One region of the Lactiplantibacillus koreensis genome, then DNA from elsewhere that is predicted to be linked to it. Evidence: predicted binding sites of a transcription regulator. Region 1 holds the regulator's gene; each other region holds the start of a gene.
What was found. The regulator CtsR, encoded in region 1, represses protease genes until heat stress. The targets are predictions, from matches to a motif close to TTGGTCAAAAAAGGTCAAANA.
Positions count from the first base shown of each region.

Region 2: the regulator CtsR is predicted to act here: its motif matches at 3,121-3,141, upstream of C5Z25_RS11105 (ATP-dependent Clp protease ATP-binding subunit).
Region 3: the regulator CtsR is predicted to act here: its motif matches at 6,327-6,347, upstream of clpB (ATP-dependent chaperone ClpB).
Region 4: the regulator CtsR is predicted to act here: its motif matches at 6,098-6,118, upstream of clpP (ATP-dependent Clp endopeptidase proteolytic subunit ClpP).

Region 1 covers NZ_CP027190.1:2,123,223-2,131,403, reverse strand. The annotation lists gene rpoB (DNA-directed RNA polymerase subunit beta) at 1-2,374, opposite strand, end outside; gene C5Z25_RS10245 (TetR/AcrR family transcriptional regulator) at 2,618-3,217, opposite strand; gene C5Z25_RS10240 (ATP-dependent Clp protease ATP-binding subunit) at 3,363-5,867, opposite strand; gene C5Z25_RS10235 (CtsR family transcriptional regulator) at 5,886-6,353, opposite strand; tRNA gene C5Z25_RS10230 (tRNA-Pro) at 6,625-6,698, opposite strand; tRNA gene C5Z25_RS10225 (tRNA-Pro) at 6,754-6,827, opposite strand; tRNA gene C5Z25_RS10220 (tRNA-Arg) at 6,836-6,909, opposite strand; tRNA gene C5Z25_RS10215 (tRNA-Leu) at 6,919-7,004, opposite strand; tRNA gene C5Z25_RS10210 (tRNA-Gly) at 7,013-7,084, opposite strand; tRNA gene C5Z25_RS10205 (tRNA-Thr) at 7,108-7,180, opposite strand; tRNA gene C5Z25_RS10200 (tRNA-Leu) at 7,184-7,265, opposite strand; gene serS (serine--tRNA ligase) at 7,612-8,181, opposite strand, start outside.
Region 2 covers NZ_CP027190.1:2,295,584-2,303,764, forward strand. The annotation lists gene C5Z25_RS11100 (ISL3 family transposase) at 1-767, shown strand, start outside; gene C5Z25_RS11105 (ATP-dependent Clp protease ATP-binding subunit) at 825-3,050, opposite strand; gene C5Z25_RS11110 (protein YkzS) at 3,471-3,668, shown strand; gene C5Z25_RS11115 (phosphocarrier protein HPr) at 3,817-4,083, shown strand; gene ptsP (phosphoenolpyruvate--protein phosphotransferase) at 4,083-5,813, shown strand; gene C5Z25_RS11125 (glycosyltransferase family 4 protein) at 6,072-7,250, shown strand; gene C5Z25_RS11130 (glycosyltransferase family 4 protein) at 7,262-8,181, shown strand, end outside.
Region 3 covers NZ_CP027190.1:215,380-223,560, forward strand. The annotation lists partial or broken gene dnaE (DNA polymerase III subunit alpha) at 1-3,278, opposite strand, end outside; gene C5Z25_RS01050 (YjzD family protein) at 3,406-3,606, shown strand; gene clpB (ATP-dependent chaperone ClpB) at 3,662-6,265, opposite strand; gene pepT (peptidase T) at 6,380-7,621, opposite strand; gene C5Z25_RS01065 (Nif3-like dinuclear metal center hexameric protein) at 7,642-8,181, opposite strand, start outside.
Region 4 covers NZ_CP027190.1:1,964,325-1,972,505, reverse strand. The annotation lists gene tpiA (triose-phosphate isomerase) at 1-686, opposite strand, end outside; gene C5Z25_RS09475 (phosphoglycerate kinase) at 713-1,915, opposite strand; gene gap (type I glyceraldehyde-3-phosphate dehydrogenase) at 2,032-3,054, opposite strand; gene C5Z25_RS09465 (sugar-binding transcriptional regulator) at 3,122-4,150, opposite strand; gene rpoN (RNA polymerase factor sigma-54) at 4,368-5,708, opposite strand; tRNA gene C5Z25_RS09455 (tRNA-Arg) at 5,790-5,861, shown strand; gene clpP (ATP-dependent Clp endopeptidase proteolytic subunit ClpP) at 6,188-6,778, shown strand; gene C5Z25_RS09445 (peptide ABC transporter substrate-binding protein) at 6,884-8,181, opposite strand, start outside.

The DNA of each region.
Region 1 (8,181 bases):
ATTCTTCAATATGGATTGACGTGTAAACATCTTCGCGAACCAACCGTTCATTAATAATGATGGCATCTTCGAAGTTATAACCATTCCAAGTCATGAAGGCAACTAATGGGTTTTGCCCTAAGGCTAATTCCCCACCTTCCATGGCTGGACCATCGGCCAAAACTTCATCATTGTCAACATGATCACTAACTTTGACGATTGGCCGTTGGTTATAGTTCTTACCACCATTAGAACGACGGAATTTCATTAATTTGTAGGTATCCAAAGAACCATCGTCACGTCGAACGCGAATTTCACGCGCATCAACGTATTCAACTGTTCCTTCATGCTTATTAATTAAAGCAATCCCAGAGTCATGCGCCGCTTTGTATTCAATCCCGGTCCCAACTAATGGGGCATGTGGATCAACTAAAGGCACCGCTTGTCGTTGCATATTGGCACCCATAAGGGCCCGGTTAGAGTCATCGTTTTCCAAGAAAGGAATACATGCGGTGGCTACGGCAACAACTTGCTTAGGCGAAACGTCCATGTAATCGACGTTCTCGATTGAAGTTTCCAAGTTTTCTTCCTTTTCACGGGCCAAAACTGTATCTTCAACGAAAGAACCATCATCGTTTAATGGGGAGTTTGCTTGTGCAATGACAAATTGGTCTTCTTCATCGGCAGCTAAATAGTCAATCTTGTCAGTAACCTTATGTGTCGTCCAATCGACCCGTCGATAAGGCGTTTCGATAAACCCATAACGGTTAACCTTGGCATATGATGACAAACTATTAATCAACCCGATATTTGGACCTTCAGGCGTTTCGATTGGGCACATCCGACCATAATGGGTATAATGCACGTCTCGAACTTCATAACCAGCCCGATCACGCGTCAAACCACCAGGTCCTAAGGCTGACAAACGCCGTTTATGCGTTAATTCACCTAAGGGGTTCGTTTGATCCATGAATTGTGACAATTGTGAAGACCCAAAGAATTCCTTGATTGAGGCAACAACTGGGCGAATATTGATTAATTGTTGTGGCGTAACGGTTGCGGCGTCTTGGATTGACATCCGTTCACGAACAACTCGTTCCATCCGTGATAACCCGATTCGGAATTGGTTTTGTAACAATTCACCAACTGAACGAATCCGACGGTTACCCAAGTGATCAATATCATCGGTCGTGCCTAAACCTTCACGCAAGTTGAAGAAGTAATTAATAGAAGCAATGATATCAGCTGGCACAATGTGCTTGAACTTCAAATCAATATTGCCATTACCAATGACATTCACAACTTTTTCAGGATCATTTTGTGAATAGACTTTAACAACTTGTAACACCATTGGATTCGTCACAACAGCTTCATCAGATGGCGTATAAGTAACCGTCTTGAAGTCGTCACGTTCCAAATAATCGCCAAGCTTAGCCATGACATTCTTATCAATCATGTCACCCTTTTGCGCGATAACTTCACCAGTATCTGGATCAGCCAACGTTTCAGCTAAGGTTTGACCCATTAAACGCGTCTTCATGCTGAGCTTCTTGTTAACCTTATAGCGGCCAACTGGTGCAAAGTCATAACGTTTAGGATCAAAGAACCGTGCAGTTAAAAGGCTCCGTGAACTATCAGCAGTCTTGGGTTCACCAGGACGTAGCCGTTCATAAATATCTTTTAACGATTCTTCAACACGGGAATCATCCGTATTCTTATGCACGTCTTTTTCCAACGTTAGCATCAAACTGTCAGTTTCACCTAACATTTCGATAATATCGTCATCAGAACCATAACCTAAAGCCCGAACTAATTCCGTTAATGGAATTTTCCGAGTCCGGTCAATCCGAACGTACGAAATTTGTTTGGCGTCAGTTTCTAATTCAAGCCAGGCTCCACGGTTAGGAATCACCGTCGTACCATAACTAGGACGACCATTTTTATCTAATTCTTCATTAAAGTAAACACCGGGTGAACGAACCAATTGTGAGACAATGACCCGTTCGGCACCGTTAATGATAAAGGTCCCTTGTTCAGTCATTAATGGGAAATCGCCAAAGAATACATCTTGTGACTTAATTTCACCAGTTTCATGGTTAGTCAATCGTAAAGTCACATGCAGTGGTGCGGAATAATTCGCATCATGTTCACGTGCTTCATCGACGGTGTACTTTGGTTCTAATAGTTGATAGTCGACAAATTCAAGTGAAAGTTTTCCTGCAAAATCGTCGATTGGCAAAATATCTTCAAACATTTCCCGGAGACCTTCATCCAAGAACCACTGATATGAATCAGATTGAATTTCGATCAAGTTAGGCAAATCAAGAACTTCCTTGATACGTGCATAACTTCTACGGGTACGGTGTTTACCGTATTTAACTAAATGTCCGGCCAAGTTGTTCACCCCTTCTTATTATTCCGTGCCTCGGCCCTCACAATTAATATTACATTTGTGTTACAAATGCACTAAAAACCGAATTTTGGGCATAAAAAAACCAAAAATAGTCATTTAAGTTGGACTATTTTTGGGATTATATTAGCAAACAGCGCAGACAATAGATTGCGCATTTGTTCGAGTTCACGGTTACAGACAAGTTATAATATACAACGAACGCGGTCAATTGTCAATCTAGAACCTTCAATTATTTGGCGTCGCCACGCCAAATAAAATCATTTTCAATAACGTTTGAACTTGCACCCGTTCATCAGCTTTCGGATCACCAATCTGATGAAACCGATTGAATAACGGACTCAAACTAGTCAAATAAAAGTTAGCCGCCATTTGAGGCGTGACCCCCACTTGCAATGTAACACGCTCTTGTTCAAAAAAAGTTTGGAGTGGTTGAACATAATCGGTGGCAAAGACTGTGGCTAATTGTTGAATATGTTCCCGAGTCAAAGCTTTAAAACTCGTATGGATTAACGTGAATACATCGGCTGGATGCTTATGGGTCAGCAGTAGCGATACATCCGTTAATTGCTCTAACGGCGACTGAGTTTGATCGGTTAAGATGGCTGCCAGTCCCGTTTTAATTTCAGCACCGACAGTTGTGATGACGGCCAAAAAAATAACTTCTTTATCTTTAAAATGATGGTACAAAGCCGGTTGCGTAATGCCAACTGCATTGGCAATATCACGAGTACTCGTCGCGGCATAGCCTTCTTTCAAAAACAACTCCCGGGCAGCAGATAAAATTGCCTGATGTGTTTGTGCTAGCTGTTCGGCACGCGTCACCATCGCGGCCACCTTCTTTCAATTCTTAATTCCTATTATAATCTACACCAAAACCCGATTAGTCGCCAGTCTTGAAACGCACCTCAAAATCTGAAATCAAAAAAATAAGCCTAGAACCAAAGTTCCAGACTTACCCTTTATGTTTAGATTAACTTGAAGATACTGTCGAACGGCCATCAGATTTCGGCTGAGTTTTCACATTAACCGTAATTGCCCCTTTATGGGCACCGATTGTAACCTGATCATTCACTTTAATTTCACCAGTTAATAAGGATTCACTTAACCGGTCTTCAATTTCAGTTTGTAAAGCCCGTCGAATTGGACGTGCACCATATTCAGGATCAAAACCAGCTTTCGCAACCACATCAATGGCCGCCGCCGTAATCTTAATCTTAATCCCTTGTTGTGCAACCCGCCCAACAATTTCTTGCGCCATTAACTTGACAATCGCATGTAATTCTTCACGGTTGAGTGAATGGAAGACAATTGTCTCATCAATTCGGTTCAAGAATTCTGGTCGGAAGGCCTTCCGAAGCTCTTCGCGAATCGTAGCTGATACCGCCTGATAATCATTCGCCTTATCAGCTGCACCAAAGCCAACTGATTTTTCATCACGTAGCGTTGTCGCACCTAAGTTTGATGTCATAATCAAGATCGTATTGCGGAAATCAACTTTCCGCCCCTTCGAATCCGTTAAATAACCATCATCCAAGACCTGCAATAAAATATTAAAGACATCTGGATGGGCTTTTTCAACTTCATCAAATAACACGACTGAATAAGGCTTTTGCCGAACTTTTTCGGTTAACTGACCACCTTCATCATAACCAACATAACCAGGGGCCGAACCAATCAAACGACTCGTTGAATACCGTTCCATGTATTCAGACATATCAATTCGAATCATATTATCTTCTGAACCAAACATCGCTTCAGCCAAGGCCTTCGCTAATTCGGTCTTTCCGACCCCAGTAGGGCCTAAGAACATGAAAGACCCAATTGGACGACTTGGATCTTTCAAACCGCTCCGAGCCCGCCGAATCGCACGTGCCACCGCTGAAACTGCTTCTGGTTGACCAACAACCCGTTGATGTAAAATCTTTTCAAGGTTAACCAATCGTTCACTTTCAGTCTTTTGTAACTGTGTCAACGGCACGCCAGTCCATTCAGCCACCACTTGGGCAATATCTTCACCCGTTACTTGTAAGTGATACTTCTGGGATGTGCCATCAGCAACCTCAGCCTGTTGATCAGCCGCTAAAGTCGCTAACCGTTGTTTTAATTTCATTTCACGTTTGCGAATATCGGCAGCTTGTTCAAAGTCTTGATCTTCAATTGCAGCTTCTTTAGCTTGCCGTAGTTTCGTCAACTTATCTTGATTTTTAGATAACTTAGTTGGTTGATCCATTTGGTCAATCCGAACTTTGGCGGCAGCTTCGTCCATTAAATCAATCGCCTTATCCGGTAAGAAACGATCGCTAATGTAGCGATTAGAAAGCTTGACTGCTTGTTCCACTGCCTCATCGGTAATCATGACATGATGATGATCTTCATAGCGTGGCCGCAAACCACTTAAAATCTCAACGGCTTCTGCTGGGGTTGGTTCATTAACCATTACGGTAGCAAAACGTCGTTCTAAGGCTGCATCTGATTCGATATATTTTTGATATTCATTTAAAGTCGTAGCCCCAATGGTTTGAAGTTCACCACGGGCTAAAGCAGGTTTTAAGATGTTAGAAGCATCAATCGCCCCTTCAGCACCCCCGGCCCCAATTAAGGTATGCAATTCATCGATAAATAAAATAACATGCCCATCATTGTAAATTTCGTCGATAACTTTTTTCAAGCGATCTTCAAATTCACCACGATACTTGGTACCCGCTACTAATGAGCCCATATCAAGCATCATAAGACGTTTATCAGCCATATCACTCGGCACATCACCCGCCACAATCTTTTGCGCCAGGCCCTCAGCAATCGCTGTTTTACCAACCCCAGGTTCACCAATTAGAACGGGGTTATTTTTTGTCCGTCGTGACAAGATTTGAATGACCCGTTTGACCTCTTTGGAACGGCCAACGACAGGATCCATTTCCTGTTCACTCGCCAATTGGGTTAAGTCACGGGCTAAGGAATCCAAGGTTGGTGTCCCTTCTGTGGATTTTGCATTCCGAGTTTGCGCATTAGCTTTACGCTTACCCATGGCATCACTGACACCAAGCTTACGCAAGACCACTTTGCGAGTCTGACCTAAATCAAGATTTAGGTTCATTAAAATTCGCGAGGACAAGATACTTTCATCAGAGAGCATCGCTAATAATAGATGTTCCGTGCCAATCTTGTTAGCGCCAAGCCGCTTTGCTTCATCACCAGCAACTGATAAAATCTCTTTAGCTTTCGGCGAATACGGTAAATAGGTGTCTTTACCAACATTGCTTAACGTCCCATAGCCAGTAAACCGCTCAATTTCTTCACGGATATCATCCTCTGTCACGGAATATTGTTGTAAGACCTTGTTAGCAATCCCATTTTTCTCGATGGCCAACGCTAATAATAGATGTTCCGTACCAACTGCTTGATGTTTAAAATACTTAGCCTGCTCTTGCGCTAAGACTAAGACACTTTTGGCACTCGGGGTAAATAGGTTATCCATTGCGATTCCTCGCTTTCTTTAACTTTCATAACGTAAATGATTTAAAATACCAATAATAATTCGCGCCCGTAAGCTATTTTCTAAATCATGATCGTCCACCTTTAAGGTATTCCGATCAGTAGCGACTAGAATTAATTGGGCTTCGCGACGATTTAACACGTCGTCTTCATAAAGACTTTGGACGACCGCGTAGGCGTCACGTTGTGTGATGGAATCCCCAATCACTTGAATCAGGGTGTCCAAAACGTCTGCATCATCGACTAAATTAACCTTTTCAATGCGAATATACCCACCACCACCACGTTTACTTTCAACTAAGTAACCGTTTTGAATGGTAAAACGGGTCTTGATCACATAATTAATCTGGGAGGGAACCACGTTAAACAGATCCGCAATTTCTGACCGTCGAATTTCAACATGCGCCGCGTCCGCCAAAATACTTTTTAAATATTTTTCAATGATATCGGAGATATTTTGACTTTGCATTTGCTTCACCCTTTACATTATCTTTGACTAATATTGACTTTCATTATACGAGGATAATATGAAATTGCAAAGAATTTTACCTAAAGCGCGGCCGCATCGGTTCCCTACGGTTGTTACAGCATAGCACGCCCATCAGTCGCTTTCAATTGATTCGACTGCCAGTTGGTATAGTTGACAGCAAAAAAGGATGAGCACAAAGTCTCATCCTTTTAGGAAACACCAGCTCACTATAATTGATGCCTAATTGACTGGTTATTTACGGTTAATCTAATCGGGAAAACAGGATTTGAACCTGCGACCCCTACGTCCCGAACGTAGTGCTCTACCAAGCTGAGCTACTTCCCGTTAAAAAGTTTAAATAAAAAGCCCTAGTTAAATTAACTAAGACTGTTTTAATCGATCGGGAAAACAGGATTCGAACCTGCGACCCCCTGGTCCCAAACCAGGTGCTCTACCAAGCTGAGCTATTTCCCGATAACTAATGCACCCAGTAGGAGTCGAACCTACAACCTTCTGATTCGTAGTCAGACACTCTATCCAATTGCGCTATGGGTGCAAATTAAAATGCCGAGGACCGGGATCGAACCGGTACGGTTATCACTAACCGCAGGATTTTAAGTCCTGTGCGTCTGCCAATTCCGCCACCCCGGCAAATTAAAAGCGGAAGACGGGATTCGAACCCGCGACCCCCACCATGGCAAGGTGATGTTCTACCACTGAACTACTTCCGCAAAATAAGTATTAAATTGTAAAATGCCGACTAGAGGATTCGAACCTCCGACCTCCTCATTACTAGTGAGATGCTCTGCCAACTGAGCTAAGTCGGCATATGCGGGTGAAGGGACTCGAACCCCCACGTCGTAAGACACTAGAACCTAAATCTAGCGCGTCTGCCAGTTCCGCCACACCCGCATGAAATTAATCATGCCTTGTTGTCGGTACAAGCAGTGCTTACCGGTACGCCATGACAACTATTTAACTTTATCATTCGGTTGAATAATTGTCAACATATTTTTAAATTTAATGGATAAATATACTTTTTAACGCATATTTTTCCGACAAGAAATATTATAGCACTCGAGATAAATCATGGGAACCCCTAATTTTAAAAAAAGTAATTTCCATCGGGTTCAGCTGCCCTAATCACTGCGTCAATCACACTTATACCAGCATTTGATGGCATACAAAAAGACCGCAAAAATTGCGATCTTTTCAGTAGCTTTTATCTCTAAGCACCTTAATACGGTCTCAACGCAACTTAAGCTCGTGCTGTAATCTGCGTCTTACCATGCATATATGGCACTAGTACATCTGGAATAGTGATTGAGCCATCCGCATTTTGATAATTTTCCATGATGGCTGCAACGGTGCGGCCAACTGCTAAGCCACTCCCATTCAACGTATGAACAAATTGGAGCTTACCATCGTCATCACGATATTGAATGTGCGCCCGTCGTGCTTGGAAATCGGTGCAATTAGAACAGCTTGAAATTTCACGATATTTGCTTTGTTCTGGGAACCAGACTTCCAAATCATGCGTCATGGCAGCCGTAAAGCTCATGTCACCCGTCGTTAACGTGATGACATGGTAAGGCAATCCCAATTTTTTCAATAACGATTCCGCATTATTGGTTAGCTTTTCCAATTCATCCCATGAGTCTTCTGGTTTAGTGAATTTCACCATTTCAACTTTATTAAATTGATGTAATCGTATTAACCCCTTCGTGTCACGGCCAGCACTCCCCGCTTCTTCTCGAAAAGCCGGTGATAGTGCGGTGAAGTAAACTGGTAACTTCTCACTTGGAATAATCTCATCGCGATAATAGTT
Region 2 (8,181 bases), 170 kb from region 1:
GGAAACAAATGAGTTTCATCGCTATTGATGCACAGAAACACGACCTCATTGCCATTCTTCCAGGACGTAGAACTAAAGAGATTAAGGCATTCTTCTTAAATCATTACTCCTTGAAAAATCGCCAGCAAGTGACCCAGGTTGTGATGGATTTTAACGCAAACTATTACACCATTATGCACAGTATTTTCCCTAACGCCAAAGTTGTCGCCGACAACTTTCATTTAGTTCAAATGGTCTTACGATCCTTAAACCAGACTCGTGTTCAATTGATGAAAAGATTTGCCCCAGACACTCGTGAATACCGCGTGCTTAAGTATTACTGGCGGCTCTATCTCAAAGATTATTCAAAACTTGAAAAAGATAAACCACAATGGTTTTCGCATTTAAAAGACCATCTAACTCAGGAACAACTAATCCTGGAGGGACTGGATCTGAATGAAGAATTTGCGAACACTTATTATTCAGCTCACGAATTAGTCGAGGCCATTCGTAGTCGAAACTATGTCGCATTTATTGAAGCTTTAGGTAGAGTTGAGAACGTTAGTCCTCAGCTCTTACAAACGATTAAGACCTTTATCAAGAATAAGCAATTTATTAAAAACATGACGGAATGTTCACTCTCAAATGGGCCCATCGAGGGTGTTAATCGTAAAATCAAACAAATAAAACGAACAGCTTATGGCTACCGAAACTGGATGAATTTTAATTATAGAATACAGATTGAATTCAAAATAAAAATAAAAAAAAGAAGCCCAATTCGTAAATGAATTGAACCCCAATTTTCCTCATCAACACCGGTTGACAAAGAACCGTTTTTAAATACTTTATTTAGTAGCTTTGGGTTCTTCCGCCGCCAATGTAATCTTACCATCTTCAACTTTGGCAACCATGTTTTTAACATCGCCGTGATCCAAGTAGAAGTCGGCAATCCGATCTTCAATCTGTTCTTGAATAACGCGCCGTAATGGCCGAGCACCCATTTGTGGGTTGTAGCCAAGATCGACTAATTTTTCTTGCACTGGTTCAGTGACATGGACATGCAAGTCTTGGTTGGCAAGCATGCCGTTGACATCATCAATCATCAAGGCCACAATCTTCATCAAGTTTTCCTTGGAAAGGGCATTGAATTGGATAATATCATCAAACCGGTTTAAGAATTCTGGCTTGAAGTATTGGGTTAAGCGGTCAATAATATCATGCGTCTTGCCCTGAGCAGCGGCACCGAAACCAACATTAGCTTCAGCATCGCCAGTCCCAGCGTTTGACGTCATAATGATAATCGTATCCTTGAAGCTGACCGTGCGACCTTGTGAGTCGGTCAAGCGGCCATCATCTAAGATTTGTAAGAACATGTGCATGACATCCGGATGGGCTTTTTCAATTTCATCTAATAAAATCAAGCTATACGGATGACGCCGAACTTGTTCTGTCAATTGACCGGCTTCTTCATAGCCAACATAGCCAGGTGGTGACCCAATCAGCTTAGCCACTGAATGGGGTTCCATATACTCACTCATGTCAAAGCGAATCATTGCATCCGCTGAACCAAAGAGTTCATTAGCGAGTTGTTTGGCTAATTCAGTCTTACCAACCCCAGTAGGGCCGACAAACATGAAGGAGCCAATTGGCCGACCAGTACCGTTCAAGCCGATTCGATTACGCCGAATGGCCCGGGAAACGGCTTCAACTGCTGGATTTTGTCCAATCACGTTGGCTTCCAAATCAGCCGCTAAGGTCTTCATTTGAGCCTGTTCCTTTGCTTGTAATTCGCCAACTGGAATATCGGTCTTTTCTTCAACGATTTGTTGCATATCAGCCACGGTGACCACTGCTGCATCGGCACTGTCAGCTTTAGCATTGTCGTCTGGTTTGGCCTTTTCTAACTTGGCTACTTGGTCACGATAGTAGGCTGCTTTTTCATAATCTTCCTTTTTCAAAGCATCTTGCTTTTGCTTTTCAGCGGCATCGATCTTTTCTTGAATGGTTTGAGGATCAACCGTCTTCAAGGTTAAGTTCTTGCGTGAGCCAGCTTCATCAAGCAAGTCAATCGCCTTATCCGGTAAGAAACGATCCTGAATATACCGGTTTGATAGCTTGACCGCTGCGACAATCGCATCAGCGTTATAGGTGACGTGATGATAGTCTTCATATTTCTTTTGAATCCCTTGTAAAATCTTGATGGATTCGTCGACGCTAGGTTCATCAACCGTTACTGGTTGGAACCGCCGGGCGAGGGCGGCATCTTTTTCGATATCGCGGTATTCGTTTAAGGTTGTGGCCCCAACTAATTGGAAGTCACCCCGGGCTAATGCCGGCTTCAACACGTTACCCGCGTCCATGCCGCCTTCAGCGTTACCGGCACCCATAATTTCGTGGATTTCATCAATGAAAAGCACGATATTCGGATTATCCTGAACTTCTTTCATGAGTTGTTGCATCCGTTGTTCAAATTGACCCCGGATACCGGTGCCTTGAACAAGTGATGCCACGTCCAACCGAATAATTTCTTTATTTAATAGTTTTTGGGGAACTTGTCCCGAAACGATCTTCTGTGCGAGGCCTTCGACGACCGCCGTCTTACCAACCCCAGCTTCACCGATTAAGACCGGGTTATTCTTCGTCCGCCGGTTCAAAATCTCGATGACGCGGTTGATTTCGTTATCCCGACCGATGACTGGATCGACTTTGCCTTGCTTGGCTTGTTCCGTCAAGTTGTAGCCATATTGCCCTAAGAGGCCGCCGCCGTTATTGTTACCACGTCGGTTACCACCATTAGTTGGCCCAGCAGGTTGCGTCGGTTGTTGCCGACTCGTCGTATCATCGGGGGTGACGCCACCGCCTTGCATTGCGCGGAAAATGTCGTCAAGACCGCCAAAACCAAATGGATCTTGTGCCATATCAGTACCTCCAACTCCGTTATTTGGATGCTGTTCCTGATTCTTTAGTAGTTGATAGCAATTCTGACAAAGATTAATTTGTCGCCGCTGACCGTTGACGTTCGTATATAAATGAATCGTCGCTTCGTTCTTATGGCAGTTGTCACAAAGCATTTTGCTGTCACACCTTTCATATCAGAAATATAACTAAATTTAGGTTCAATTTAATTAAAGGTTCAAAAGCTGTTTGACCTTTGCTGACCTTTGACTATTAGTATAATGATTTTTAACCGTGATGCAACTCAAAAGTCTTGACGAGCAAGACAGGCTTGCAACCAGGTTTCGTAATACTAATCGAGTTACTGAGCCAATCAATTTAATTATTTCTGAAGTCTTTTTTGGTTCTAGTCAAAAGGCTTGTCATTCACAGAAATCAGTTGTATATTAAACTTCTGATTAGACCAGCCGTTGTACTGGCAAACTAATTATATTATAGTACAAAGTGTTAGTTTTGCATGGCAAAAGCCCGTGTTAGACTGGTCTAAGTCAGATAAATTGATCCCGGCAATCGGGCTTGTAGAAGGGGGTAACTTAGTGGCACCAGATTTTGAACAGTTAATGGAAGACTTGCGGACGGGAAAACGAGAAAATTTTAGCGTTGATCCGGACGACTTTATGGCGTTTCATGATGCCTATATGGGTTATGAGTATCGCAAACGAATCATTGGTATGGCGGAATTAGACGGCCATATTGTTTACCACTTTGACAAGGATGGTAAGGCTACCAATTAATCGCAATTGAATGAATGAAAGGGCTTGTATTTCAATTGGATAATTGCTATCATCAATACTAAGGGCTCTTGAGCAAATGTGTTGGCGGCAACTCGGTTTGACTCAGAACCAATTTAAATTTTACATCTTTGAAGGAGATCGAATAACTATGGAAAAGAAAGAATTTCACGTAATCGCAGATACAGGTATCCACGCACGTCCAGCTACTTTATTGGTACAATCAGCAAGTAAGTTCAACTCAGAAGTTACGTTGCAATACCAAGACAAGTCAGTTAACTTGAAGTCTATCATGGGTGTAATGTCACTCGGTGTTGGTAAAGATGCAGATGTTACGATTTCTGCTGAAGGTGCTGACGAAGCTGACGCAATTGCAGCTTTAACTGATACGATGAAGAAAGAAGGCTTATCTGAATAATGGCTGAAAAGGTACTAAAAGGAATTGCTGCCAGTGATGGGATTGCAATTGCTAAGGCCTATATGCTAGTTGATCCAGATTTGTCATTCGAAAAAACGACGGTTTCCGACATTGATGCCGAAATCCAACGGTTACATGATGCTTTTGATGCCTCTAAAGCTGAGCTAAAAGTCATTAAAGACAAAGCAACTCAGAGTTTAGGTGCCGAAGAAGCAGAAGTTTTTGAAGCTCATATCACAATTTTATCTGACCCTGAAATGTTAAGTCAAATTGAAGGTAAGATTAAGGATGATAAAGTCAATGCTGAAGAAGCTTTGAAGGAAGTTACTGATACTTTCATCGGCATGTTTGAAGCAATGACGGACAACGCATATATGCAAGAACGAGCTGGCGATATTCGCGATGTGACTAAGCGCGTTATGAGTCACTTGTTAGGGGTCACCCTACCAAGTCCTGCCTTAATCGATTCTGAAGTCGTCGTAATTGCCCATGATTTAACGCCTAGTGACACGGCGCAACTTGATCGTAAGTTCGTCAAAGGGTTCATCACCGATATTGGTGGTCGGACAAGTCACTCTGCGATTATGTCACGGACGCTTGAAATTCCAGCGGTAGTTGGTTCTGAATCTGCTACAACTGAAATTAAAGCGGGGACGACGATTATCCTTGATGGGATTAACGGGGAAGCTTTAGTAGCCCCAACCGATGCTGAAATCAGTGACTATCAACAAAAAGCCAAAGATTTCGCTGCCCAAAAGGTTGAATGGGAAAAGCTTAAGAATGAAGCGACCGTTTCAAAAGACGGTAAGCATTTTGAATTAGCTTCAAACATTGGGACGCCTGACGATATGGATGGTGTCTTGGAAGCCGGTTCTGAAGCAGTTGGTTTATTCCGATCAGAATTCTTGTACATGAACAGTGCGGAACTACCTGATGAAGATACGCAATTCGAAGCCTACAAAAAGGTTGTCGAAGGCATGCAAGGCAAGCCAGTGATTGTGCGGACCATGGATATCGGGGGCGACAAGCATTTACCTTACTTGCCACTTCCAGACGAAATGAACCCATTCTTGGGGTATCGGGCGATTCGGATTTCACTTGATCGTGACGATATTTTCCGGACGCAACTGCGGGCATTGCTACGGGCTTCACACTATGGTCAATTACGGATTATGTTCCCAATGATTGCGACCCTAGATGAATTCCGTCAAGCTAAAGCCATCTTTGAGGATGAAAAGGCGAAATTAGTCGCTGCCGGGACGCCAGTTGCTGATGATATCAAGCTTGGTATCATGATTGAAATTCCTGCTGCTGCTATTCTTGCTGACCAATTTGCTAAAGAAGTTGATTTCTTTAGTATTGGGACCAACGACTTAATCCAATATTCATTTGCTGCTGATCGTGGTAATGAACACGTCTCATACTTGTATCAACCATACAACCCATCGTTGTTACGGTTAATCAAGCATGTTATTGACGCGGCCCATGCCAATGGTCGGATTGCTGGGATGTGTGGTGAAGTTGCTGGAGACCAAATCGCGGTACCATTATTAATGGGCTTAGGTTTGGATGAATTCTCAATGAGTTCAACTTCAGTGCTGAAGACACGCTCATTGATGAAACGCATTGATACGACTGAAATGGCTAAATTAGCTGACAAAGCCGTTAACGAATGTGTGACCAATGAAGAAGTTAAAGCATTAGTTGAAAAGAACGTTTTTAATAAATAAGCGCTTCTTTAAACGGGTGGATCATCATGATCCATCTTTTTTTTACATAAAAATAGGGCATCCAGTGCTGGAATCCACAGGGAACTCTTAATTTATCTTAAGATTATTTGCAACTCTGATACTGAACCAATATAATTGTTATAATTAATTATCAAAAGTGATCGAGAATGCTCAATCAAATGGACTTAATGCCTGATTGAAGCAACGAAGACTAATTGGCAGCTTCAATTAGTTCTCGGAAATAAAGGGAGAATCTACGTGAATATCGGGATATTTACAGATACATACTATCCACAAGTTAGTGGGGTAGCAACGTCGATCAAGGTGCTGCGCAATCAACTTGAGCGGGCTGGTCATCAAGTGTATATCTTTACGACCACGGATCCCCATGTTGATAAAAATATCTATGAACGCAATATTTTTCGGTTTACGAGTATTCCGTTCGTGTCCTTTACGGATCGACGGATTGCTGTTCGTGGGTTGTTCAAAGCCTACCAAGTTGCGAAAGACTTAGGCTTAGATATTGTGCATACGCAAACTGAATTTTCGATGGGCATGATTGGTAAGTTTGTCGCGAAACAATTAAAGGTGCCATGCGTCCATACCTACCATACGATGTATGAGGACTATTTACACTATATCGCTAATGGCAAACTATTGAAGCCTTACCATGTTAAAGAGGCGACGCGGGCTTATTGTTACCATTTAAATGGCATTGTGGCGCCCAGTCAACGGGTCGCCAATACCTTAAAAAAATATGGCGTTAAAACACCGAGTCGGATTATTCCAACGGGTATTGATATTAATCAATATGAACAAGCGCCAACCGCTGATTATCGGCAAAAATTAGGCTATGCCGCCACAACACCGGTACTATTATCGTTAAGTCGGTTAGCCTATGAGAAGAATATCCATGAAGTTATTGCAGCCTTGCCAGCAGTATTAGAGCAAGTGCCAGCGGCACAATTAGTTATTGTGGGTGATGGCCCAGCACGTGAAACGTTGGAAAACCAAGTTAAAGCTACCAATCTGAGCGAGCATGTGCAGTTCACCGGTGAGATTGATAATGATGAAGTTTATAATTATTATCAAATGGCCGACTTATTTGTGGCGGCTTCAAATTCGGAGTCACAGGGGTTAACCTATATTGAAGCGATGGCAGCGGGACTTAAAATGGTAGTTACGAGTAGTCCATATACGGATCAACTGTTGGATGACCCTTCATTAGGGACGACGTTTACTAGTGAGTCGGCGTTAGTTCGAGATGTGGTCCGATATTTACAGCATCCACATGCATTTGATGATCCAAAACCACGCCAAAAAAAGCTTTACCAGATTTCAGCCGAGTATTTTGGCAAACAAGTAATTAATTACTATCAAGATGTTCAGTTGACCTATTCAGAATCAGCAGGGAAGTCAGCCGATATCAGTGACTAAGGGGACGAATTATGCTAAACATTACGATGTTTTCGAAAGCTGACTCAGTTAAAGGTCAAGGGGTCGGGAGTGCGTACCAAGAATTGATGCGGTTATTGCAGACTCATTGGCAGACCGAATTCAATCTCAAAGTTAATCGTTACGGTCGTTCGACGATTTCACATTATCATACGGTTAATCCGATGTTTTATTTGTCGACATTTATGCCCAACCGGGGACGTAAAATTGGTTATGTCCATTTTTTACCGGAAACGTTAACGGGGAGCTTAAAGTTGCCCAAGCCACTGCAAGCGATTTTTAACCGTTATTTGATTTCGTTTTATAAGCGCATGGATCATATCGTTGTCGTTAATCCGACGTTTATTCCGAAGCTGGAAGCCTACGATATTAAGCGGGCTGATGTGACCTATATTCCAAACTTTGTTAGTAAACGTGAGTTCTATGAAATGGCACAACCAAAACAAGTCAAGTTGCGCCAAGCCTATGGGTATGACCAAAATAAATTTATGATTTTGGGAACTGGTCAAATTCAAGACCGCAAAGGGGTACCGGATTTTATTAAGTTAGCGCGTCAAAATCCAGATATTCAATTTGTCTGGGCCGGGGGTTTTTCGTTCGGGCGGATTACGGATGGCTATCAAGAATTAAAAAAAGTAGTCGATAATCCACCGGCCAACTTGTCGTTTCCGGGTATTGTCGATCGAGAAAAATTAGTCGATTATTATAACATGGCGGATTTATTCCTCTTGCCATCGTATAATGAACTATTTCCCATGTCAGTGTTAGAAGCGTTTAGCTGCGGGACGCCCGTCTTATTACGGGACTTAGACTTATACCGGGCGATTATTGACGGTTATTATCAAGCTGCGGCGGATGTCGATGAGATGCAGCAGCAGATTTCACAACTACGTCAGAATCCGGCCGGCTTACA
Region 3 (8,181 bases), 590 kb from region 1:
ATCCGTCACCCAATACTGGGAATTTAGTTCAACTGTCTTACGAGCAGTAACAGAATAAATCAAAACAGGGTTAGGCCCTGGGGCTTGCTGTAAAATCGTTAAAATCTGCTTTTGAATCGCTGGCGTTGCCTGGTCTGCTGGCAACCGCAAAAACAGCTGGCTAGTTGGCGCTGTGAAACTAGTCTCCAGTTGCCATTGATCAACGATTAGTTGCAGACCACGCTGTTGTTCCACTTTGCCACTAACTAACACAACTGTTTCTGATTTTAGGTCGGCCTGTAACCGTTGATACGTGTTGGGAAAAATCGTTAAATCAATTTCGCCAGAAAGATCACTTCCAGTGGCAAAAGCCATCGGTTGCCCGCGCTTTGTCCGAATGACCCGGGTCTTCGTAATATAGACCAATACTTTCACGCGTGCTTCAGCACGGCAAGCACTAATTAACGTCGTTCGCTGTTGTTGTGCCAGCCAACGAAAAGCTTCCACTGGGTGTCCTGACACGTATGCTCCCAGATACTCGACCTCTTTGGCCAATCGTTCACCCAGAGGTAATTCCGGTTGTTTTTTAATTGTCGGCGCTAATGAGGCAAATAAGCTCATACTGTTTCCAGCTAATTCAGCACTAGACATTAGTTCCGGCACGGCAGTTAATAGTTCCGCTCGATTCAAGCCAAAATGATCCAAAGCACCCGCATATATCAATGCCGTCATCAAATCCGGCTTCAACCATTGCGAATCGAGCCGTTGCATCAACTGCTGCAAGCTTTTAAACGGCCCATTTGCTTGCCGCTCAGTCACAATGCTACTAATAAAATCACGCCGTAAGCCCTTAATCGAACTCAAGCCAAAGATGATACTATCGCCATCCCAATCAAAATAGTTGCGACTACGATTAATATCTGGCGGTACGATTTTGACATGATGTTGTTTAGCCTCTCCCAAGTATTGCTTTAACTTGGTCCCGTTACCCAGAATTGAATTCATGAGTGACGTGAAAAAAGCACCGGGATAATGCACTTTTAAGTAAGCTAATTCAAATGCCATCTTACTATAAGCTACCGCATGTGACCGATTGAAGCCATAATTGGCGAACTGTTCAATATATTGGTACACTTCGGTCGCTACCGCAGTTGAAAAATGTAAGCGTTCTGCCCCAGCAATAAATTTTTGCCGCATCTCATCTAGAACGGTTCTTTTCTTTTTACTCATCGCACGCCGTAACAAATCCGCTTCACCTAGGCTAAAGCCCCCATAACGGCGGCCACCTGCATAACTTGTTCTTGATAAACTAAAATACCATAAGTGGGACCTAAAATAGGTTGTAGCTCAGCAGCGGGGTAAGTGACCGCTTCAGTCCCCTTTTTACGGGCAATAAAGTGATCAATATTTTCCATTGGTCCCGGCCGATAAAGGGCATTAACTGCAGCAACTAATTCAAAATTATCAGGGTGCAGTTGACGTAAGACGTTCCGAATCCCAGCTGATTCGAATTGGAACACCCCCGTCGTATCTCCCGCTTGAAATAATTGCAATGTTTTTTCATCATTTAGATCAATTTTTGTCAGGGCCAAAGGCTGGCCCGTTTGACGTTGCACATAATGAAGCGCACTTGCCATTAAAGATAAATTTCGCAAACCCAAGAAATCCATCTTTAATAATCCCACGGCTTCCACCGTATCTTTGGTATATTGGGTCATTAGCATCGTTTCACTACCCGCTTGCAGAGGGACGATTTGAATCAACGGGACCTGACTTAATACGACACCCGCTGCATGTGTCGAATAGTGTCGCGGCAGACCTTCGATACGTTGTGCCGTTTGGAAAAGCAACTGATTTTTACTCGAATCAGCTACTAAATTTTGTAATCGGCGTGAAGCCTGATAAGCGGCTTTCAAGGTAATGTGTAACTGGTTAGGAATAGCCGCACTCCAATCACTCATCTCAAAAGTTGACAGTCCAAAAACCCGACCAACATCTCGTAAAGCCTGTTTAGCCGCTAAGGTCCCAAAGGTAATGATCTGTGCCACCCGATCATGACCATATTTGTCATGGACATAGGTCAGAACTTGCTCACGGCGATTATCCGGAATATCTAAATCAATATCTGGCATGTTGGCCCGTTTAGCATTTAAAAACCGTTCAAACAATAACTCATATTGAATCGGATCGACATCCGTAATTTGCAAGACATAAGCCACAAGCGAGCCCGCCGCCGATCCCCGACCTGGTCCGGTTGTAATCTGAGCCTGATGGGCATAATTCATGACATCCCACACAATTAGGAAGTAATCATCAAATCCCATCTGATCAATGACTTGTAATTCGTGGTCCAAGCGCTGATGATAGGTCTCGGTAGCAGTTGTCGTCGGCATCGCCGCCAAACGCTGTTGCAAGCCTTGTTCACAGAGCTGGCGTAAATAGTGATTTGCCGGTTGTTGGTCAGGCGTGGGAAACTTTGGTAGTTGGGGCTTTTGAAAAACTAACGTGACTTGACAAGCGGCTGCAATTTCAGCCGTAGCTGCAACGGCTGCCGTCAAATCCAACTCAGCATACGCCGCAATTAAGTCCGCGGGAGCCCGTAAATAATGATTGCCCGGCACCGTCTGCAATTGTTCCGGCTGATCAATTTGTTGCCCACCACCAATCGCTTGCAAGACCGAAACCGCAAAATAATCCGTGGCGTGAACATAATCCACCGGATCTAAAGCGACAATTGGTACTTGTAACCGCTGCGCAAATTGCACTAAAGTTGTGCGCAAAGCTGGTGCTTGGTCTAACGAGACGCCTAGATAAAGACTATCGGCAGCAGTTGCCGCCTGTAATTGTTGCACCAAAGCGGTTGCGGCTTGTGGGTTATCTTGTAATAATAACGTGGTCAACTCACTATTACGGGCTGGCGTTAACACCATTAAGTGACCCAAATGTGGCGTAACCGCTTCTAAGGTTAAAGGCGTCACTTTAGTGGCTGTTTGTTTCAAAGTTGATAATTGCATTAACGCCTGATAACCCGTCCAGTCTTTAGCCAAAACGATTAAGCTGAACGTCTGCTCACCTGACAGCTGCTGACTAGCCAATGTTAGATTAATCCCTAAAATCGGCGTAATTTCTGCTTGACGACAGGCATTGTAAAAATCCACAATTCCATACATCACGTCAATATCAGTCAGTGCTAACGCTGGGTAACCTTGTTTTTTCGCCGCTTGGACCAAATCAGTGACGGTACTCGTACTTTGCAGTAAACTAAAGGTACTCATCACTTGTAATGGGATATATTGCATCTTGGGACTCCTTTCTGAAGGTTAATTAATTTCATTATACCAAACAGTTGTTCCAGACGGCAGTCATAAGGTAATTGCATTTCTGATTAGATGTGCTAAAATTACTTTTACTGGGAGGTGTTAGAATATGACTAAACAAATCATGGTAATCGTTTGGAGTGTTATTTTCGGGGAAGTCATCGGTTATATCGGTGGTGCGCTTGAACAAATGACTTATAATTTCGGAGAAATCGGCTTGGTTTCAGCAATTTTCGCCTTAATTATGGTCAACGGCATTTCATACATTACTAATCATTCTATGCCCATTAAAGGTGCCAAAAACAAGTAAACTGGCTAAAAATAAAAACCCGACTTAGTCGTCATTGACTAAGTCGGGTTTTTGTTTAAGCTTTAACGGCCGGTTGCGTTTCAAAAGTTAACTGGTCAGCCACTAATTTAATCAATACCGTTGACTGTGGCACTACTTCGCCAGCAATAATCGCTTTGGCTAATGGCGTTTCCACGTCTTTAGTAATCAACCGCCGTAGTGGCCGCGCACCATAAGCCGGCTCGTAGCCTTCTTGCGCTAGCCAGGCTTTGGCTTGATCTGAAATTTTCAAAGTAATTTCACGATCTGCTAACCGGGCTGATAATTGATCAATCAACTTAACCACGATTTGTTCAATCGCAGACAACTGTAACGGCGTGAACATGATAATATCATCCACCCGATTTAAAAATTCAGGTTTGAAGCGACTTTGAACCAACTGCATTACTTGATCATGCGTGCCAGTCGCTAAGTGCCCTTGATCATCCATACCAGCTAATAGTAATTCCGATCCCAGGTTCGATGTCATGATTAAAATCGTATTCTTAAAATCAACCGTCCGACCCTGACCATCCGTCAAACGCCCGTCATCTAATACTTGTAACAAGATGTTAAAGACATCGGGATGGGCTTTTTCAATTTCATCAAATAACACGATTGAATAAGGATTACGACGTACTGCTTCAGTCAATTGGCCACCTTCTTCATAACCAACATAACCTGGTGCCGCACCCACTAATCGTGAGACAGACTCCTTCTCCATATATTCACTCATGTCAATTCGAACCATATGATCATCAGCATCAAACAAATTCTCAGCTAACGCTTTGGCTAACTCGGTCTTACCAACCCCGGTAGGACCTAAGAACATGAATGACCCCAGTGGTCGGTTAGGATCTTGTAATCCCGCGCGCGAACGTAAAACGGCATCCGCTACCGCAGTTACGGCGGTATCTTGACCAATAACCCGTTGGTGTAAGTTGTCCGCTAAATGCAACAGTTTTTCCCGTTCTCCAGCCACTAACTTATTCACCGGAATCCCAGTCATTTGTGAGACCACATTAGCGACTTGGTCAGCCGTAACGGATTCTTCAACCAGCCAGTCTGCATGATGATCATCGGCTTCTAATTGTTGTAATTCTGCCGTCAACTTCGGAATTGTCCCATGTTGTAGGCGGGCGGCGGCTTCCAAATCGTACTGGCTTTCAGCATTTTCAAGGTCATGTTTAGCTTGATCTAAAGCTGATTTTTTAGCACTTAACGTTTGTAAGCTTTTCTTTTCAGCTGTCCAACGTTCAGCCAAGGCCCGTTGTTTTTCTTGGGCACTAGCGAGTTCCTGTTGTAACTCACCCAAACGTTGCACCGAAGCCGCATCCGTTTCTTGCTTCAAAGCCGCAGCTTCAACTTGTAATCGCATTAATTGCCGGTTAACCTGATCGAGTTCCGTGGGGTTGGAATTCATTTCAACTCGAATCTCTGCTGAAGCTTCATCAATCAAATCAAGTGCTTTATCCGGTAAGAAGTGATCGGTAATGTATCGATCCGATAACTTGGCTGCGGCTACTAAGGCATTATCATGAATTCGGACGCCGTGATGGATTTCGAACCGTTCTTTGAGTCCGCGTAAGATACTAATCGTATCTTCCACAGATGGCTCCGCAACTAAGACCCGTTGGAACCGCCGTTCAAGCGCTTTATCCTTTTCAAGATATTGCCGATACTCATCCAACGTCGTGGCACCAATCAAATGCAGTTCACCTCGGGCTAACATTGGCTTTAATAAATTCCCCGCATCCATGCTACCTTCTGTTTTGCCGGCACCCACAATATTATGGATTTCATCAATGAACATAATAATCTGCCCATCACTCTTTTTAATTTCTTTAAGGACCGCTTTAAGGCGTTCTTCAAACTCACCACGATACTTAGCCCCAGCAATTAAAGCACCCATATCTAAAGAGAATAGCGTTTTATCCTTTAAGTTTTCCGGCACATCGCCGCGGACAATTCGTTGGGCTAAGCCCTCGACAATCGCCGTTTTACCAACCCCAGGTTCACCAATTAAAACCGGGTTATTTTTAGTTTTCCGTGACAAAATCCGAATCAAAGCCAGAATTTCTTCGTCGCGCCCGATAACTGGGTCCTGATTGCCTTTCCGAGCGTCTTTAACTAAATCCACGCCATACTTCTCTAAAGCCTGATATTGATCCTCTTGGTTACGTGATGTCACCCGTTGGCCCCCACGAATTCGGTCCACCGCATTCTTAACCTGACCGGCCGTAATCCCTTGTTGGGTTAAATACTTAGTTAACTGATCACTAGTTTGATCCATTAACGCAAGCACCACGGCATCAGTCGCTAAGAATTCATCACCGAGGGTTTTGCGTTTGGCATCAGCTGCCTGCATTAGAGTCGCTAAGCTGTTACTGAAACTTTGACCATATTGCACGTTGCCACCACTGACCGTACTAATATCATCCAATTCACGATCTAATTCCGTTTGTAACTGATCAAGATCCACGCCGGCATCACTGAAAATTTGCCGAACCAGTTCGCCTGGTTGCGTTAAAAATTTAAATAGATGTGGTACGCCGACTTCTTGATGATGCCGAGTTTGCGCAATTTGTTGGGCTTGCGCTAACGCTTGTTGTAAACTTTCTGTTAGTTGTTCTGGATTCATAATTATCATAACCTCCTAAAATTCGGTTAGCAAAAAGGTAGCTAAAATAGCTACCAATTATTGTTTGACCTTTATTGACTATTAAATTATATAACGAATCGCATCACTTGCCAACTATTTAGCTTGCTGGGTATTATCTTGCACAATTTGTAAAATAACGTCCACTGCTTGTGCCATAACTTGTTCTGAAACGTATTCGAAACGGCCATGCATGTTCTCACCACCGGCAAACAGGTTCGGCGTAGGTAAGCCCATAAACGAGATCTTTGAGCCATCAGTCCCACCACGAACTGGATAAATAACTGGTTTAATCCCTAGGGTCTCCATCGCATGTTTAGCGAGGTCAACTACCGTCATATCCTTTTCAATTACTTCACGCATATTGTAATATTGATCTTTCATCATTACTTTTAGATGGTTAACCCCATATTGCGCATTGATTTGGTCAGCAGCCGCTTGAAAAGTCTTTTTACGGGCTTCAAAAGTCGCACGGTCATGATCACGAATGATATAGGTCATTTTCGCATTATCAACCGTTCCATCTAACGCCAACAGGTGGAAAAAGCCTTCCCGGCCACTGGTTTTTTCTGGCACGTCATGTGCAGGTAAAGCCTTCTGAAAATCGACAGCTAATTGTAACGCATTCACCATAATTCCCTTGGCTTCACTGGGATGCACATTAACGCCTGTAATTTGGACCTCAGCTTGAGCAGCGTTAAACGTTTCATATTCCAACTCACCTAAAGGCCCACCATCAACAGTGTAAGCATAATCCGCATTAAAATCGGCAACATTAAAATGATCTGCACCAGTCCCGATTTCTTCATCTGGACCAAAGCCCAGCCGAATCGTGCCATGTTTGATCTCTGGATGGGCTAACAAGTACGCCGCTGCACTAATAATTTCAGCCACACCGGCCTTATCATCAGCCCCCAACAAAGTCGTCCCATCCGTCGTAATTAACGTCTGGCCAGCATAGTTTTTCAAGCTAGCAAAAATCTTTGGGTCGAGTTCATAGCCGCTTTCACCAAGCTTAATAACAGATTGACCATCGTAGTTTTCGACGATTTGGGGATTCACATGTTCCGAATTAAAGTCGGCTGTATCAATATGCGAGATAAAACCCAATGTTTTCATTGGTTGTGTACTGTTTGCTGGCAACGTTGCAAACACGTAGGCACTTTGTGGGTCTTGATGAACATCACTTAACCCTAAAGCGGTTAATTTAGTCATCAACTGGTTTAGAAATGCCGTTTCGCGTGGTGATGAAGGTACCGTTTCAGATTGCTCATCTGACCGGCTATTAATTTTTACAAACGTTAAAAAATCAGAAATCAACTGTGGATATTTTGTCATATGAATCTTCCTTTCGAGGTTTAAATAAAGGTAAAGGGGTCAGTATTAATTTTAGATGGGACAACTGCCAAAGACCACTTATTTTCAATTCGCCATTGGTCAAATAAGGCTGTTAACTTAGGGATACAAATACTTTCAATATGGTGACCAGGATCAACTACCGATAAGCCCGCAGCCAGCATGTCGTGGCCAGTATGATAATATACATCACCCGTTACATAGACCTGAGCGCCTTTTTGTAGTGCCTGCTGATAAAATTTACCACCATCGCCACCTAAAACGGCCACACGCTGAATCAATTGATCAGGTCGGTCACTAATGAGCCTTAATCCGCCTAATTGAAAGACCTGCTTACACTTAAGCGCAAATTCAGCAACGGTCATCGGCTGGGCTAAATCACCAATACGCCCCATCGACGACGTTTGACCACCAGTTAATAACGGGAGGGCTTCATAATCCCAAGTTCCTGGCGTAACGAATTGATTGATGCCAGCAACTGCCGCCGCTAAATCTGGCCGCGGTAAATTCACGCTAAATTGTTCACCAGAATTCAAAGCATA
Region 4 (8,181 bases), 160 kb from region 1:
TCAATGTTTGCTTTGCTCATTAATTCAACAACGTTAGCTGGTTTAACACTACCACCGTATTGAATCCGAACTTTGTCAGCAACGTCTTCTGAGTAAAGGCCAGCAATGGTCTTACGGATAACGCCACAAACTTCTTCAGCTTGGTCACTAGAAGCGGTTTTACCCGTACCGATGGCCCAGATTGGTTCGTAAGCAACAACTGTTTCGCTAACTTGGTCAGCTGATAAGCCCTTCAAAGCAGCAGTAACTTGACCAGCGACCCAATCATTAGTTTGATTAGCTTCGCGTTGTTCAAGACTTTCACCACAACAAATGATTGGCTTCATGCCATTTTTGAAAATAGCATGGGCTTTTTTGTTGATATCTTCATCAGTTTCGTGGAAATAGCCACGACGTTCTGAATGACCGATGACAACGTAGTCAATGTTTAAATCAGCTAAAGCAGCAGGTGAAGTTTCACCAGTGAAAGCACCAGCATCTTCAAAGTAAGCATTTTCAGCAGCAATCTTTAAGTTAGAACCCTTAGCAGCTTCAACCATTTCTTGTAAGAAAAGGGCTGGAGCAGCAACAACTGATTCAACTTCTGATGAGGCTGGTAATTGATCCTTAACTGCGTTTACGAAAGCCAAAGCTTCGCTAGCAGTTTTATTCATTTTCCAGTTACCGGCAATAATAGGTGTACGCACGATAGACCTTCCTTTCGGAGCTTAAATTATTTTGTAGAAATAGCAGCAATACCTGGTAAAGTCTTACCTTCAAGGTATTCAAGTGAAGCGCCACCACCAGTTGAGATATGGGTCAACTTGTCAGCAACACCAAGTTGCTTAACAGCAGCAGTTGAATCCCCACCACCAACGATAGTAGTTGCTTCTGATAATGTGCCTAAGAATTCGCCAATTTCAAGCGTACCCTTAGCATAGTTACTCATTTCGAAGACACCCATTGGTCCGTTCCAAACAACCGTCTTAGCATCGCTTAAAACAGCTTTAAATTCTTCAACTGATTTAGGACCGATGTCTAAAGCCATGTAACCATCAGGAATTGACCCTTCAACGACTTTACTAGGGACATCGTTGTCAAACTTTTCAGCAACTACTGAGTCGCTAGGTAAGACTAACTTGTCGCCAGCTTTTTCGATGATTGACTTAGCTAAGTCAATTTTGTCTTTTTCAACAAGTGAATTCCCAATACCCATGCCTTTAGCAGCATAGAAGGTATAAGTCATCCCACCACCGATGATGATTTTATCAGCTTTAGCAAGCAAGTGATCAATCACACCGATCTTATCAGAAACCTTAGCACCACCTAAGATAGCAACGAATGGGTGCTTTGGATTATCAACAGCGTTACCTAAGAACTTGATTTCTTTTTCCATCAAGAACCCAGCAGCAGCTTGATCCATGTTTGAAGCAATCCCAACGTTAGAAGCATGGGCCCGATGAGCAGTCCCGAAAGCATCGTTGACGTAAACGTCACCTAATGATGCCCAGTACTTGCCTAATTCAGGGTCATTACCTGATTCACGTTTAACTTGTTCACCGTTAACAACATCTTCAAAACGGGTGTTTTCAACAACTAAAACATCCCCATCATTCATGTTGTTAATAGCAGTTTCAAGTTGTTCGCCTTCAGTAACAGGTACGAAGGTAACAGGTTTGTTTAACAAGTTTGAAAGACGTTCAGCAACTGGACGTAAACTGAGGCCTTTCTTGTCGTCTTCACTCTTGATCCGACCTAAGTGAGAGAACAAGATAGCTTTACCATCATGTTCGCTAACATATTTGATCGTTGGTAAAGCAGCGACGATCCGGTTGTCGTCACCAATTTTGCCGTCTTTAATTGGCACATTAAAGTCGACACGAATTAAAACTTTTTTATCTTTAACATCTAAATCTGAAACGATTAATTTAGCCAAGTTAAAATCCTCCTAGAATTCGTGGGTTTGAATAAAAAAAGACGGCAGAAGGAGATTGCCTCCCCCCGCCGTCTCAAAACCTATGCGGTTTTAAAGTTCTGACAAACTAATTTATATTAGAGAGTAGCGAACTTCAATAAAGTACGTACCATTTGGCAAGTGAAGCCATATTCGTTATCGTACCAAGCAACAGTCTTAACTAATTGGCTTTCACCATCAGAAGTAACTTCAGTTTGGGTAGGATCGAAGATTGAACCAAAAGTAGTACCAATTACGTCAGAAGAAACAATTTCGTCTTCGTTGTAACCGAATGATTCGTTACCTTCAGTATGCTTCTTGATTGCTGCATTAACTTCGTCAGCAGTAACGTTCTTGTCTAAGATAGCAACTAATTCAGTTAATGAACCGTCAACAACACCAACACGTTGTGCATGGCCTTGTAACTTACCCTTCAATTCTGGGATTACTAAGCCAAGAGCTTTAGCAGCACCAGTTGAATGAGGAATAGTGTTCACACCAGCAGCACGAGCAGCACGGAAGTTACCACCACGTACAGGACCATCAAGTAACATTTGAGTTGATGTGTAAGCATGGATAGTAGTCATCGTACCAACTTTGATGCCGAATTCTTCGTTTTCGAAGAAGGCAAGTGGTGCAAGACAGTTAGTCGTACATGAACCAGCAGAAACAATGCGGTCATCTGAGTTTAAGATGTCATCGTTAACATTGTAAACGATGGTCTTCAAATCGCTACCAGCAGGAGCAGAAATCAAGACACGCTTTGCACCAGCGTCCAAGTGAGCTTGTGACTTAGCCTTTGATGTGTAGAAACCAGTACATTCGAGAACGAAGTCAACGCCGTCGTTCTTTACCCAAGGAATATTTTGTGCTTTAGGTTCAGCATAAACACGGTAAGTCTTACCGTTAACCACGATTGAATCGTCGGTTGCTGAAACTTCAGCGTCCAAAGTACCATGAGTTGAGTCATACTTCAAAAGATGAGCCAACAATGCAGGTGAAGTTAAATCGTTAATAGCAACAACTTCGATATCACTTGATTTTGCACCAAGTTCTAAGATACGACGGAATGCTAAACGACCGATACGTCCGAAACCATTAATACCAATTTTTACAGACATACTAGAATTTCCTCCTTGTGGAAATAAAAATATTTTTTATTTTAAAAAGCAACTTCAATATAGAAGATTACTTTTTTAAAATCAAGTTTGCTGCACCTTCATCCGTGATTAAACACGTCTTTTTAGGTGCGATCTTCATATACGCCTCAATTGCGGTCGCTTTAGAAGCACCGCCCGCAACTGCGAGTATAATCTCCATATTGGCCAGTTCTCCGATTTGCAAACCAATACGTGGAATTCGATAAACAACGTTGCCGTCTTTATCAAAGAAATAACCAAAGGCTTCCCCGACCGCATGGCGGCCACGTAATACTTTAATCTGATCCTCAGACATGTCCCGGCGATGCGCCATTGAAACCGCATCACCCACACTGTGAATCACCACGTTAGCTTGGCGAATAATCCCCAACACCTCTTGAATACTTGGTTCTTTGAGGAGTGGTTCATAGGTTCGTTCACTGACCTGTTCGGGCACAAACAACGACCGAAATTTACCACCGGTGTGTTGTGCCATTTGGGACGCAATGGTATTTGCTTGAATCGCAACCGATTCACCAACCCCACCACGCGCCGGAACAAATAACAAGTCACGTTTGCTAGCAAGCTTGCTAGATAAATGATTTGCCACATGCTCCATGGTATGACCACCCATTACAGCAATAATGTTATTCCCTTCTGGCAATAACCGCTGTAATAGTTGGTTAACTTCTTCGCCCATGGTCCCGATAACCTTTAACTGTCGGTCGGAGTCGCCAGAGACAATAATACAACGTTTTAAATTGAAGCGTTGCGCTAACTGTCGTTCTTTCTGTCGAATTCCCATTAACTCATCCATGAATTGGCTTAACCCGAGTAAAACATCTTTTCCCGGTTGCGTCAACTGCATGCCCGCCTTATCAGTCACAATTAAATCTAACTTCCGTAACGTATCCGTTTCGGTCCGTAACGTCCGTTCACTGACTTCTAAAGTTTGAGCCAATAGCCGACGTCCAACTGGGGCCATCCAATTAATGGTTCTTAATACCAAGTACCGATGACTTAGCATTTCAACCATGTCTGGGGCAATTGCCTCAATCCATTGAATATCTGAATGCATGGCATCCAACCTGCTCTCTAGTGGGACGGATTTAGTCCAGCTATGTCGAATAACGACCCAAAGACTTAAAAAAACAAAGCACACAACGATAATTTACAATGAAATCGATGTTGCATACCTCTCTTAACCACAACTTGAATTATAACAGGTTCATGTAATGGTTGCAAATGAGAACCCACCACAGCCGATAACCGACTGCTCAAAATGGTTGTTTTCGTTACTGTTCGGTTTTTAAATATTGTTTTCGCTTAGACGAAGCTGGAATGTTAAGATTTTCCCGATATTTGGCAACTGTACGCCGTGAAAGTTCGACATTTTCCGACTTAAGAATCTGAACTATTTTTTGGTCTGAAAGCGGTTTTTCTTTATCTTCCTGCTTAACTAAAGCCACAATCCGGTGTTGCACGTTATCAGCCGAGACGAGTTCGCCATTCGCGGGACGTTTGCTGACCGCCTGAGTAAAGAAACGCTTAAGTTCAAACATACCAAAATCAGTTTGCACATATTTACCATTGATACTCCGACTAATTGTCGATTCATGTACTTGTAACTGTTGCGCCACATCACGCAATAATAACGGTTTTAAACTTTTGGTTTTTTCAAGGAAGAAAGCCGACTGTCGTTCAATAATCGCGGTTCCTACGCGAAAAATAGTTGCCTCACGTTGCTGCAAGCTACTTGCAATCCAATCATACTCAGATTTTTTCTCTTTCAGATACTCCGTAACTTCTTGATCATCATGTTGACTCATCTGTTGATAATACCGACTCTGAAATTTGACAATTGGTTGCGCCATCGATGCAGTCTTCAACGCCAATTGCCCCACTGTTGGTTGGGTCACAATTAGGTCTGGAAAAATATATCCCGTTGTTTCTTGTCCGACTGCCGCCCCAGGTGTTGGGCTTAACGTCCGTATATAGTCATAAACACTTGAAATATCGGCTAACTCAACCGCGTATTTTTTGGCTAACTGGGCCCAATTACGATTAACCAGCGCATCAAAGCTTTCTTCTAAAATAATGTACGCTAAATTAGGTGCACTATCATCATTTTCAGTTTGTAACATCAGCGCTTGTTGCAAGTTTCGGGCCCCAACCCCTGGTGGATCGAGTTGTTGTAGCAAGGTGATTGCATCTAGTAATTCAATCGGCGTCGCTTGCATTGCGGCTAACACTTGTTCATCAGCCACTTTTAAATACCCATTAACATCCACGTATTCGATCAAGTACAGCACGATTTTGCGTAACTTAGTATCTCGCATGGTTAAATGAATCTGATCTAATAAGTATTCAAACAGAGAATGTTGGTTAGATGTCGAAACCCGCTCAATAAAATCATCATGGGTCGTGACAGTCTTAGCTGTACTCAAACTGGCATGATTGGCATTCCAATTAGTATCAACATCAATTAATGGATTTTCAAGCGCTTTTTGGGTTAAAAAATCACGTAATTCTTCAACGTTAAATTGCAACATTTGAATTGATTGTTGCAATCGCTGCGTCATGGCCAACTTTTGGGTTTGCCGTTGTTGTTGGCGAAAACCTGGTCCTAATGCCATAAATAATGCCTCCCAAATATTTTTTATAAATATCGCTTGTGTTTTCAGCCATAATCCGCTAAACTATAACATGTTGTTCAGGCGCCCGTAGTGTAATGGATCGCACGTAAGATTCCGGTTCTTGAAATGGGGGTTCGATTCCCTCCGGGCGCATCACTTAGCTGAGATTGTATCTCAGCTTTTTTTATACCCAAATCAAGCAAAAATAGAACTTACACCGCTTTCATCATACCATACTAAACAACCTAGGCGGTACCCCTGTTGCTAGTCAGTCAGGATATTTGGACATAAAAAAGAGATTGGGATTTCCCCAATCTCAAGCCGTATATGATAGAATCCTAAGTATACCACGGAACCTAAAAAAACGGAATTTTGTTTTTGAGGTTTTTCTTTTGACCTTTACTGACCTTAGCGGTAAACTACATTTATATTAGCAATGAGCTAATTTATCAGATTGAAACTTTAGGAGGCTAACAAGTATGTATCCAGTTCCGACAGTTATCGAACAGTCATCACGTGGCGAACGTGCTTATGACATTTACTCACGACTTTTAAAAGACCGTATTATTATGTTATCTGGTCCTATTGAAGACAATATGGCCAATGCGATTATTGCGCAATTACTCTTCTTAGATGCGCAAGATTCCGACAAAGACATTTATCTTTATATCAATTCACCAGGTGGGGTTGTCACCGCCGGCTTAGCCATCTATGACACGATGAACTTCATCAAGTCTGATGTCCAAACCATTGTTATGGGGATGGCAGCTTCCATGGCCAGTGTCCTCGCTTCTTCTGGGACTAAGGGCAAGCGTTTCGCTTTACCTAACTCAGAAATCTTGATTCATCAACCTTCTGGTGGTGCTCAAGGACAACAAACTGAAATTGAAATCGTTGCTGAAGAAATTTTGAAGACGCGTAAAAAGATCAACGAAATTTTAGCAAGCAATTCTGATCAACCAGTTGAAAAGTTGAATCATGATACCGAACGTGATAACTACTTAACAGCTCAAGAAGCCAAAGATTATGGTTTGATCGATGATATTATGGAAAACAACAAACTAAAATAACCCTTTAAAGTGAGCTAACAACACAGTTAGCTCATTTTTTGTGCTCACAAAAAGGCGACACCCTTTAACACTCAGGTTGCCGCCTTACTGTTTTTTCAATTCAATTTATTTTTCCATATAAGCATACTTGTAATTCCACTGCGTTCCAGCTGTATTGTGGATGATGCCCTTGGCTTTAGGATTTTGTAAGTAGGAATAAACCGTCTGATAAATCGGCGTAATCCCTTGATCTTGCATAATCACCTTTTCTGCTTGCAACATATCTTGCCAGCGGGCCTCGGCATTATTAGCATCTTGATTTTGGGCTTTCTTAATCAATGCGTTATAGGTGCTGCTGTTATATTTACCATAATTATAACCACTCCCACTCGTCATAATTTGTAAATGCGAGATTGGGTCATTGAAATCAGCACCCCAACCACTCAGATAAACATCAAAATCACCTTGTTGTGCCCGAGATGACGCCACCTTAGCCGGAAGATTTGATAGATTAATTGTTAACCCTGGTAAAGTCTTCTCCAATTGACCTTTGAAATATTGTGAGATTGGTTTATTAGGTTCATCATTTGACGTTAACATGCTAATCGTTAACTGCTTAATGCCAACCTCTTTTAATCCTTGTTGCCAAAGCTTTTTTGCTAGTTTTGGATTATATGACGTTGAATTTTTAACGGTCGATTCACTGGCAAAATCTTGACCATTTTTAGGATCTTTGGCTAGGTTTTGTGGCACAAACGTCTTAGCCGTCTTGGACGCATCCCCAATGACATTTTTAACAAGTTGTTCCCGATTAATTGATAACGAAATAGCTTGGCGAATCTTTTGATTGCTCAAAGCCTTTTTAATCGTGGCATTACTATCTTGGAAATTATAGACCAAGAAGGCTGTGATTGAATAGGGGTATGTGGTGTAAGCCTTATTAGATTTCATGTTTTTCACTTGTTCACTTGATAACTGGGTTAAGTCCAGTTTGTTTTCTTGGAACAAGTTTAAAGTAGTCGTCGAACTTTCATTCACACTATAATTAATCTTGTTTAAATGAACGACTTTTTTATCCCAATATTGATTATTTTTAACATAAGTCCATTTATTATTGGTCCCGGTCCAGCCGGTTAACTTAAAGGGCCCACTGTATAACATATATTGTGCCTTCGTGGCGTACTTACTACCCCATTTCTTTACGGCAGCTTCGCTAATCGGGCCAAATAATGGATAAGTCATTAATTTCTTAAAATAAGTGATTGGCTTATCTAACGTTACGATAAACGTATGCTTGCCACTTGCCTTGACGCCCAACGTGCTGGCCGGCTTTTTCCCAGCGACAATTGCATCCGCATTTTTAATCCCTGAAAATAAATACGCATACTGAGACTTAGTCGCTGGCGTGACAGTACGCCGCCACG